DNA from 2 places in the Neorhizobium sp. T7_12 genome. Region 1 is predicted to be linked to the other one. Evidence: riboswitches for the same ligand, from Rfam matches in the RefSeq annotation. Region 1 holds a riboswitch; the other holds the start of a gene.
The links. A riboswitch is a leader RNA that binds a small molecule or an ion and turns the genes downstream of it on or off. The one in region 1 is predicted to bind cobalamin.

Region 1 (4,520 bases):
GAGTTCCCCGATCATCCGCATGCCGTCGGCGAACAAGGCCGGATCGCCGCGAAAGCGATTGACGATGAAGCCCCGGATCATCGCCGCATCGTCGGGATCGAGCACCAGCCCGGTGCCGGCGAGGCTGGCGATCACCCCACCGCGGTCGATATCGCCGATCAGCACCACCGGCACGTCGGCGGCCCGGGCAAACCCCATATTGGCGATGTCGTTGTGGCGAAGATTGATTTCCGAGGCGCTGCCGGCGCCTTCGACCAGGACGAGGTCGGCCTGGTTGCGGAGGATTTCGAAACTTTCCAGGACCCGCGGCATCAGTGTCCGCTTGAGCATCTGATACTCGGCGGCCTTGGCATTGCCTTCGACCTTGCCTTGCACCACCACCTGCGCCCCGACCTCGCTCTGCGGCTTCAGGAGCACCGGGTTCATGTGGACGCTGAGCGGCGCGCCGGCGGCGCGCGCCTGCAACGCCTGCGCCCGGCCGATTTCGCCGCCATCCGCGGTGACCGCGGCATTGTTCGACATGTTCTGCGGCTTGAACGGCATGATCTTCAGGCCGCGCAGCGTAAAGGCGCGGGCAAGCCCGGCCACGACCAGCGACTTGCCCACATCCGAGCCCGTTCCCTGAAACATCAGCGCCCGAGCTGGCTTGGACCCAACCATGGCTAAAACTCGATGCCGGCCTGGGCCTTCACGCCCGCCTTGAAGTGGTGTTTGACCAGCGACATCTCGGTCACCATGTCGGCGGCCTCGATCAGCGCCGGCTTGGCGTTGCGGCCGGTGACGACCACATGCAGATCCGGCCGCCGTGCCTGTAGCGCGGCGACGATCTTGTCGAGATCGAGATAGTCATAACGGAGCGCGATGTTGAGTTCGTCGAGGATGACGAGCCCGATCGTCTCGTCCGCCATCAGCTCGAGTGCCTTTTCCCAGGCCTTTTCCGCCGCGGCGACGTCGCGCTTCAGGTCCTGGGTCTCCCAGGTGAAACCCTCGCCCATCGTGTGCCAGACGACGCGGTCGCCGAAGACGGCAAGCGCGGGCTGCTCCCCGGTCGACCAGGCGCCCTTGATGAACTGTACGACGCCGACCCGGCGGTTGTTGCCGAGCATGCGCAGCGCCAGGCCGAAGGCGGCTGTGGATTTGCCCTTGCCGGGGCCGGTATGGACGATGAGAAGACCCTTTTCCTGGGTCTTCTCGGCCACTTCCGCATCCTGAACCGCCTTGCGGTTCGCCATCTTGGCGCGGTGACGCTCGACGGACGCCTCGTCGATCTCCTTCACCGGGAAACAAGCTTCGCCGGAGATCCGGCAGAAGCTCCCTCGCCAGCGCGGAACTTTTCGCGGACGACCCCGGCCAGCGCACCGAGCACCGCCCAGAACACCAGGTTGGTGGCGTAGACGGCGTTGACGAAGCGAGCATGGAGATCCATCGGGACCGCCGTTTCATGGCTTGGCGGCAGCGGCGCGCCGACCAGATGCGGGGCGATCAGCAGCACGATCGCAAGGGCTGCAAACACAGCCGAGCGGGTATAGGCGAGCAGGCCGAGACCCACTGCCGTGCAGACCGCCGTCGAGACCCACCAGATCTGGCGCGGGCCGAGTTCCGCAGCCGGCATGCCGGGCAGTTCCGGCGGCAGGCCGAGGCCGGGCGCGAGAATGACGGCGAGGAAGCCGGCAATGCCGAACATCAGGCCACCGCGCCAGCCCTTGAAGCCGCCGAACGCTTCCGAGGCGGCAACCAGGACAAGGGCAAAACCGATAGCCGACAGCATGTCGGCGGCAGCAGTATAGATGAAACGCTCGAAGCCATCGGCGGGAGCCCAGGCTTCCTCGCCGTGGTGATGCTCGGCGGCGGATGCCGTGGCGCCTGCGGCAGGTGCAGCATCATGGCTGTGGCCCGCCTCGGGCGCGGCATTTTCGAACACTTCCGCCTGCAGGATCAGCGGCACGGTGGAGAAGCTCTGCATCACGGTCAGCAGCAGTCCGGACAAAAGTCCGGCGATCACCGCCGTGAAGACGATGTTGCGAAACAACGACATTGGGGAGAACTCCTCAGTGGCAGGGGAAGGCGAGCGAGTGGCGCGTGTCATGCGCGGCGTTATGGACGACTTCCAGATGCGAGAAGCCGACAAAGCCGACGATGAACAGGCCGAGCAGGGCCGTCATGCTGAGGGGGATGATTTTCGAAGCGGAGAGGCTGACTGCAGCTGCAGCAGAATTCAGTACCATGATCTCGTCCTTTCGCCCTCCACCCGAGGGCCGTTCACGTTCTTTGCCGCCTCTGGCAGGTCTCCTGGCTCGCGGATCGGACGCCTTCTCCCGCCTTCCCAGGATACCGTTGACCGGATTTCCCAGTGGCTTGACGGCCGGACGGCCGTTTTGGTCGAAGACTTTCCGCTTACAGTTGCGGGGGCAGCCGCGGGTTGGACGGCAGAATTCCGTCGCACCGCATTCCCTCTAAAACCCTTTCGGGCACCATAGGCTCGGTCACTATAGACGAATTCGGCGTCACGGCAATCGCCTTTGCGACGCATTGACATGGGCCTGCGACCGGGCTTACTTGAAGAGAGATGGTCCCTTTCCGGCAACGGGGAGGGCTAAGAGAGAATGCGGTGCGATCCCTTTTTCAGGATCAATGCCGCGGCTGCCCCCGCAACTGTAGGCGGCGAGCCATTGCCTAAAACGGCCGTTCGGCCGTCAAGCCACTGGGAAATCCGGCCAACGGTATCCTGGGAAGGCAGGCAAATGGCGACGACCCGCGAGCCAGGAGACCTGCCGTCCGATTAATTTTGCTTCACCGGGCGGGGTGCTCCGGAGGAAGTTTCTCGATCACCGCAGAGGGATTTCGACCTTCTGCTCCGCGCCCCGATTTTTCGACCCCGGCGGGAACGCGGCTGACCGATGAGTGACCACCGACCAGATGATCCGGCAACCGCCGGCCCGGCAGATGTGACGATTTTCGTCTGCACCAATTGCCGTGACGCGTCCGACGGCGAAATCCGACCGGGCATCGCACTGATCGCGGCGCTGCGCGAGGCAGCAAGCGGCAAGCCGCTCGCGGTCAAGCCCGTCACCTGCCTTGCAAATTGCGAAAAAAGCCCGAGTGCCGCCTTCAACCACAAGAGCGGCTGGTCCTATGTCTTCGGCCACCTGTCGCTCGACAATGTCGAGGACATCGTCACCGGTGCGATGATGCTGGCCGAGGACGAGCGCGGCTTCCTTCCCCTTCGCGGTCGCCCGACCTGCCTGCGCGGCAAGGGCATGACGGCCCGTATTCCACCCTTTCATCACCACGAGGACATGCCATCATGAGCGTTTCGTTCGACCGCGTTCCCTGCACCGTCGTTACCGGGTTCTTAGGCGCCGGCAAGACCACGCTGATCCGCAACCTGATCGAAAACCTGAAGGGCAAGCGGCTGGCGATCATCGTCAACGAATTCGGCGATGTCGGCATCGACGGCGACGTGCTGAAGGGCTGCGGCATCGAAAGCTGCCCGGAAGACAACATCATCGAGCTTGCCAACGGCTGCATCTGCTGCACCGTGGCGGACGATTTCGTGCCGGCGATCGACCGGATCCTGGCCATCGAACCCCGCGTCGATCACATCCTCATCGAGACCTCCGGCCTCGCGTTGCCAAAACCCCTCGTCCAGGCCTTCCAGTGGCCTGACGTCAAGGCACGGGTGACTGTCGACGCGGTGATTGCCGTCGTCGACGGACTGGCGCTTGCCGAAGGTCGCGTAGCCGACGATCACGAGGCGCTGGAAGCGCAGCGCGACGCGGACGGCTCGATCGACCATGACGACCCGGTCGAGGAAGTGTTCGAGGACCAGGTGGCGTGCGCCGACATGATCGTGCTCACCAAGAGCGACCTCCTGGATGCCGCCGGCCTCGCGACCGCCAGGGATCGCGTGTCCGCCCATCTGCCACGTGCCGTAAAAATCGTCTCGGCCGCCAACGGCGCCATCGATCCGGCCGTGCTGATCGGCCTCGGCCTCGCCGTCGAGGACGATATCGAAAACCGCAAGACCCATCACGACGACGAACTCGACCACGATCACGACGATTTCGACAGCTTCGTCGTCGATCTGGCCGCAGTCACCGACGCCGAACAGCTCGCCGCACGCATTTCCGCGACGGCGGAGGCGGAAAACGTGCTGCGCATAAAAGGCTTCGTGGAAGTCGCGAACAAGCCGATGCGCCTGCAGGTTCAGGCGGTAGGATCGCGCGTGAACCATTATTTCGACCGCGCCTGGGCACCCGGCGAAGCGCGGACAAGCCGCCTCGTCGTGATCGGCGAAAAAGGCATCGACCGCGCCGCGATCGAAAGGATGCTGGCCGCATAAGAAGGCCCGAGGGAAGGATGCACATACTCGCCACCACATCGTCGTCGCTTGACGACCTCATCGAACCGGTCGACCTCAACCAGTCGCCGGCCGATGTGGTGGTGCTGTCCTTTTCCGGCAGCGACCTGAACGGCATCGCGGCCGTCTGGGGCTCAAACTTGCCGAGCCTGCGGCTGAC
Region 2 (4,520 bases), on a different contig from region 1:
ACCCGACTGTCGGCGATATCGCCGGCAACCTGGCGCTGGCCCGAGAAGCCCGAAAGGATGCGGCCCGCGAAGAGGCGGATCTTATCCTGTTCACCGAGCTCTTCCTGTCCGGTTATCCGCCGGAGGACCTCGTCCTGAAACCGGCTTTCCTCAACGCCTGCCTGAAGGCGGTGGAGGAGCTTGCGGCCGATACGGCAGACGGCGGCCCCGGCGTCATCATCGGCTTCCCGCGTCAGGGCGCGGAAGGCCGGCACAATTCGATCGCCGTGCTCGACGGCGGCAAGGTGATCGCAGTGCGCGACAAGATCGACCTGCCGAACTATGGCGAGTTCGACGAGAAGCGGGTCTTCATCGCCGGCGAGATGCCAGGCCCGGTCAATTTCCGCGGCGTCCGGCTCGGCATCCCGATTTGCGAGGATATCTGGGGCGATCTCGGCGTCTGCGAGACGCTCTCGGAGAGCGGGGCGGAAATCCTGCTCGTGCCGAACGGCTCGCCCTATTTTCGCGGCAAGGTCGACATCCGCCATCAGGTCGTTCTGAAGCAGGTGATCGAGACCGGCCTACCGATGATCTATGCTGCCCAGCTCGGCGGCCAGGACGAACTGGTCTTCGACGGCGCAAGCTTCGGCTTCAACACCGACAAGTCGCTCGCCTTCCAGATGAGCCAGTTCGAGCCGGCCGTCGCCGTCACCGAATGGAGACGGATTGGCGAGACCTGGCATTGCGCCCGCGGGCCGATGGCCCGCATTCCGGAAAAGGAGGAGGCGGACTATCGCGCCTGCCTTCTGGGCTTCCGCGACTACGTCAACAAGAACGGCTTCAAGTCGGTCGTGCTCGGCCTCTCCGGTGGCATCGACAGTGCCATCTGCGCGGCGATCGCCGTCGATGCGCTGGGCGAGGAGAGGGTGCGCACGGTGATGCTGCCCTACCGCTACACCTCCGAGGATTCGCTGAAGGACGCGGCCGATTGCGCCAAGGCGCTCGGCTGCCGCTACGACATCGTGCAGATCGCCGAGCCGGTGGACGGTTTTTCGTCGGCGCTGGCCGACCTGTTCGAAGGAACCGAGGAGGGGATCACCGAGGAGAACCTCCAGAGCCGCGCGCGCGGCACGATCCTGATGGCGATCTCGAACAAGTTCGGCTCGATGGTGGTGACGACCGGCAACAAGTCGGAAATGTCGGTCGGCTACGCGACTCTCTACGGCGACATGAATGGCGGCTTCAACCCGATCAAGGACCTCTACAAGATGCAGGTCTATGCGCTGGCCGCCTGGCGCAACGAGCACCTGCCGCCGACGGCTCTTGGCCCGAGCGGCGAGGTGATCCCGAAGAACATCATCTCCAAGGCTCCGTCCGCGGAACTCAGACCCAACCAGACCGACCAGGATTCGCTGCCGCCCTATCCGGTGCTCGACGATATCCTCGAATGCCTGGTCGAGCTGGAAATGGGGACCGAGGAGATCGTTGCCCGCGGCCACGACATCGCAACCGTTCACCGGATCGAGCACCTGCTCTATCTCGCCGAATACAAGCGGCGCCAATCGGCGCCGGGCGTCAAGATCACCAAGAAGAACTTCGGCCGCGATCGGCGTTATCCGATCACCAACCGTTTCCGCGATCGGTAGGAGAGGATCATGGCCCTGCGCAGCTCGGTCGAGATCTTCAATATCCGGACGAGGATGATGCGGGTGGTCTGGCAGACGGAAGCCCTGTTCGAGGCGCCCAACTGGTCGCCCGACGGGCGCTACCTGATGCTCAACAGCGAGGGGCTGATTTATCGTCTGTCACCGGAGGGTGATGATGGACCGGAACTGGTCGATAGCGGCTTTGCCCGCCAATGCAACAACGACCACGGCATTTCGCCGGACGGTTCGCTGATCGCCATTTCCGACAAGGTAGAGTTCGGCAAGTCGGCGATCTATGTCCTTCCCGCAGGCGGCGGCGTGCCGCGGCTGGTGACCCAAAACCTGCCGTCCTACTGGCATGGCTGGTCGCCGGACGGAAAAAGCTTCGCCCATTGCGGCATCCGCGGCGACGAGTTCGACATCTATACGATCGGCATCGAAGGTGGCGCAGAGACGCGGCTGACCTTCGGCGAGGGCCGCAACGACGGGCCGGATTTTTCGCCGGATGGAAAATGGATCTATTTCAATTCCAGCCGCACCGGATTGACGCAGATCTGGCGGGTTCCGGCCGCCGGCGGCGTGGCCGAGCGGATCACCGATGGCGGTTACGGCGACTGGTTCCCGCATCCGTCACCGAAGGGTGACAAGATCGTCTTTGTCTCCTACGACGCCGATGTCTTCGACCACCCGCGCGATCTCGACGTCCGCGTCAGGCTCATGGACATGGACGGCGGCAATGTCGAAACGCTGTTCGAGCTTTTCGGCGGGCAGGGCACGATGAATTCGCCGAACTGGTCGCCGGATGGCGATGAGTTTGCCTATGTGCGCTATTTCCCCGTCGCATGAGTGCCTTGCGCGGAGGATAGCGTAAGGGCATAACCGATCCTGTCAGGTGCCGGCGACAAGCCGGAGAATCGGGAATCCGGGGTGGAACCGGAACGTGCCCAACGCTGTGAGGTGGACGCTCGGCCGCAGGATATGAAAGCCACTGGGAAACCGGGAAGGCGGCGGTTGAGGCGGATGAAGCCAAGTCAGAAGACCGGCCTGACAAGATAGACCAGCCCGCGCGGACGGCGGAAAGGTTTCGGACCTCTCCTTGCTTCTGAAAGGCAGGGGAGCGACGGCATTGTTGGGGACAAACGATGCAGCCTGATCCTTTCGCGCATGCCTTGCTGCCTGCCGGTGAATTTTCGAAGGCCGAGCGTGCGGCCGTCTACCGGGCGATCGAGACGCGCCGCGACGTGCGCGACCAGTTCCTGCCCGATCCGCTGCCGGACGACCTGGTAAGGCGGCTGCTTGGCGCCGCGCATTCGGCACCCTCGGTCGGCTTCATGCAGCCCTGGAATTTCATCCTCATCCGCGATCAGGCGGTACGGGAGGCCGCCCGGGCTGCCTTTTCGCGTGCCAATGACGAGGCCGTGGAGATGTTTGCCGAGGAAAGCCGCGACCTCTACCGCAGCCTCAAGCTCGAAGGCATCGTCAAGGCGCCGCTGTCGATCTGCGTCACCTGCGATCCGGATCGTGCCGGCCCGGTCGTGCTCGGCCGCACCCACAATCCGCGCATGGACGTCTATTCGACCGTCTGCGCCGTGCAGAACCTGTGGCTTGCGGCAAGAGCCGAGGGCGTCGGTGTCGGTTGGGTCAGCATTTTTCGCGAGGAGGACGTGCGTGCACTGCTGGGCATTCCCGACTGCGTCGAGATCGTCGCCTGGCTGTGCCTTGGTTATACCGACCGGCTCTACGCCGAGCCGGAATTGGCGCTCAAGGGCTGGCGCCAGAGGTTGGCCCTGGATGAGCTGATCTTCCAGGATCGCTGGGAGAACCGCTGATCACTGCTGCGGCTGCGGTCCTGCCGATTTCGGATTGCTGAGGTCGATATCCGCTTCGGGCAGGAAAGCCGGCCCGACAGTGCGCACCTTCTTGTTTGGATCGTATGGCCGCTCCGGCGGCGGCGTGAGCACCGGCGGCTGGAGCGCGGCCTGCGGCTTTTGCGGGCGGGTCTGCAGTTTGGTAATCCCGGAATAGGGTTGCTCTTCTCTCGGAAGTTCGATGCCCGGCACCTTTCGGCGGTCGTCGACAACAGGCGGCAGCGGCTCGAAGGAGGGGATGCAGCGCTGTTCGCGAATGGCGGCGAGAATGGCATTCCGCTCTTCCGAGGGCAGGATCATCTGCCGCGAACTGTTCCGTTCCGCCGCCAGCGCGTCGCGGCTCTGCTCCATTCTTTCCAGCGCATCCCGCATCTGGCCGCAGACCTCGGCATTCGGGCCACCCAGAACCACGACGCTGCCATTGCCGCAGCCGGCTCGGCGCATGTCGACCCGCAATTCCCGGATATCGGTATTGTATTCGCCAAGCTGCTGGGCGTAGCTGCGCGCCGCAGACGTGTTGCCGATGATCTGCGGGCTGTTTCCAAGTTTCCGGTAAAGGGCTGCACAAACGGCAGGGTCCCCCGCCAGCGCTGCGGCAGGCAGAAGCAAGAGCGGTATGGTCAGCAGGCCGCGAAGCGGTATCGGCAATTCCGGCATCCTCTCCTAATGGGAGATGGCATCATGGAACGTGCCGGTTGATAATCTCATAAAGCCGCGATCACCGCACGGTGAAATCGATCCCAAGCGCCGTTCGGGCCCCCGAACGGCGCTCGCGCCAAAGCACGAGAAGATGGCAACTCAGGATTGAATCTGCAGATTTGGCTGCGAGGCTTCCACGACGGCGAGCGCCGCCATGTTCACCACGCCGCGAGACGTCACCGAGGACGACAGGATATGCGCCGGCTGGGCCGCCCCGAGAAGAATCGGGCCGACATGCAGAGCGTCCGTGAGGTTGCGGACCAGACCGAGCGAGATGTTTGCCGCATCGAGATTCGGGAAAACCAGCAGGTTGGCTTCGCCGGTCAGC

Region 2: another riboswitch for cobalamin. It lies ahead of bluB (5,6-dimethylbenzimidazole synthase); the one in region 1 lies ahead of C5J26_RS25845 (DUF1636 domain-containing protein).

The regions. Positions count from the first base shown of each region.
Region 1 covers NZ_PVBK01000017.1:34,198-38,717, forward strand. Annotated here, with positions in the region: gene C5J26_RS25825 (cobyric acid synthase) at 1-660, opposite strand, end outside; gene cobO (cob(I)yrinic acid a,c-diamide adenosyltransferase) at 663-1,277, opposite strand; gene C5J26_RS25835 (CbtA family protein) at 1,274-2,035, opposite strand; gene C5J26_RS25840 (CbtB-domain containing protein) at 2,049-2,225, opposite strand; cobalamin riboswitch at 2,262-2,491, opposite strand; cobalamin riboswitch at 2,551-2,791, shown strand; gene C5J26_RS25845 (DUF1636 domain-containing protein) at 2,898-3,308, shown strand; gene cobW (cobalamin biosynthesis protein CobW) at 3,305-4,342, shown strand; gene cobN (cobaltochelatase subunit CobN) at 4,360-4,520, shown strand, end outside.
Region 2 covers NZ_PVBK01000002.1:512,361-516,880, forward strand. Annotated here, with positions in the region: gene C5J26_RS08500 (NAD+ synthase) at 1-1,625, shown strand, start outside; gene C5J26_RS08505 (TolB family protein) at 1,641-2,471, shown strand; cobalamin riboswitch at 2,499-2,688, shown strand; gene bluB (5,6-dimethylbenzimidazole synthase) at 2,768-3,454, shown strand; gene C5J26_RS08515 (hypothetical protein) at 3,455-4,150, opposite strand; gene C5J26_RS08520 (NADP-dependent malic enzyme) at 4,292-4,520, opposite strand, start outside.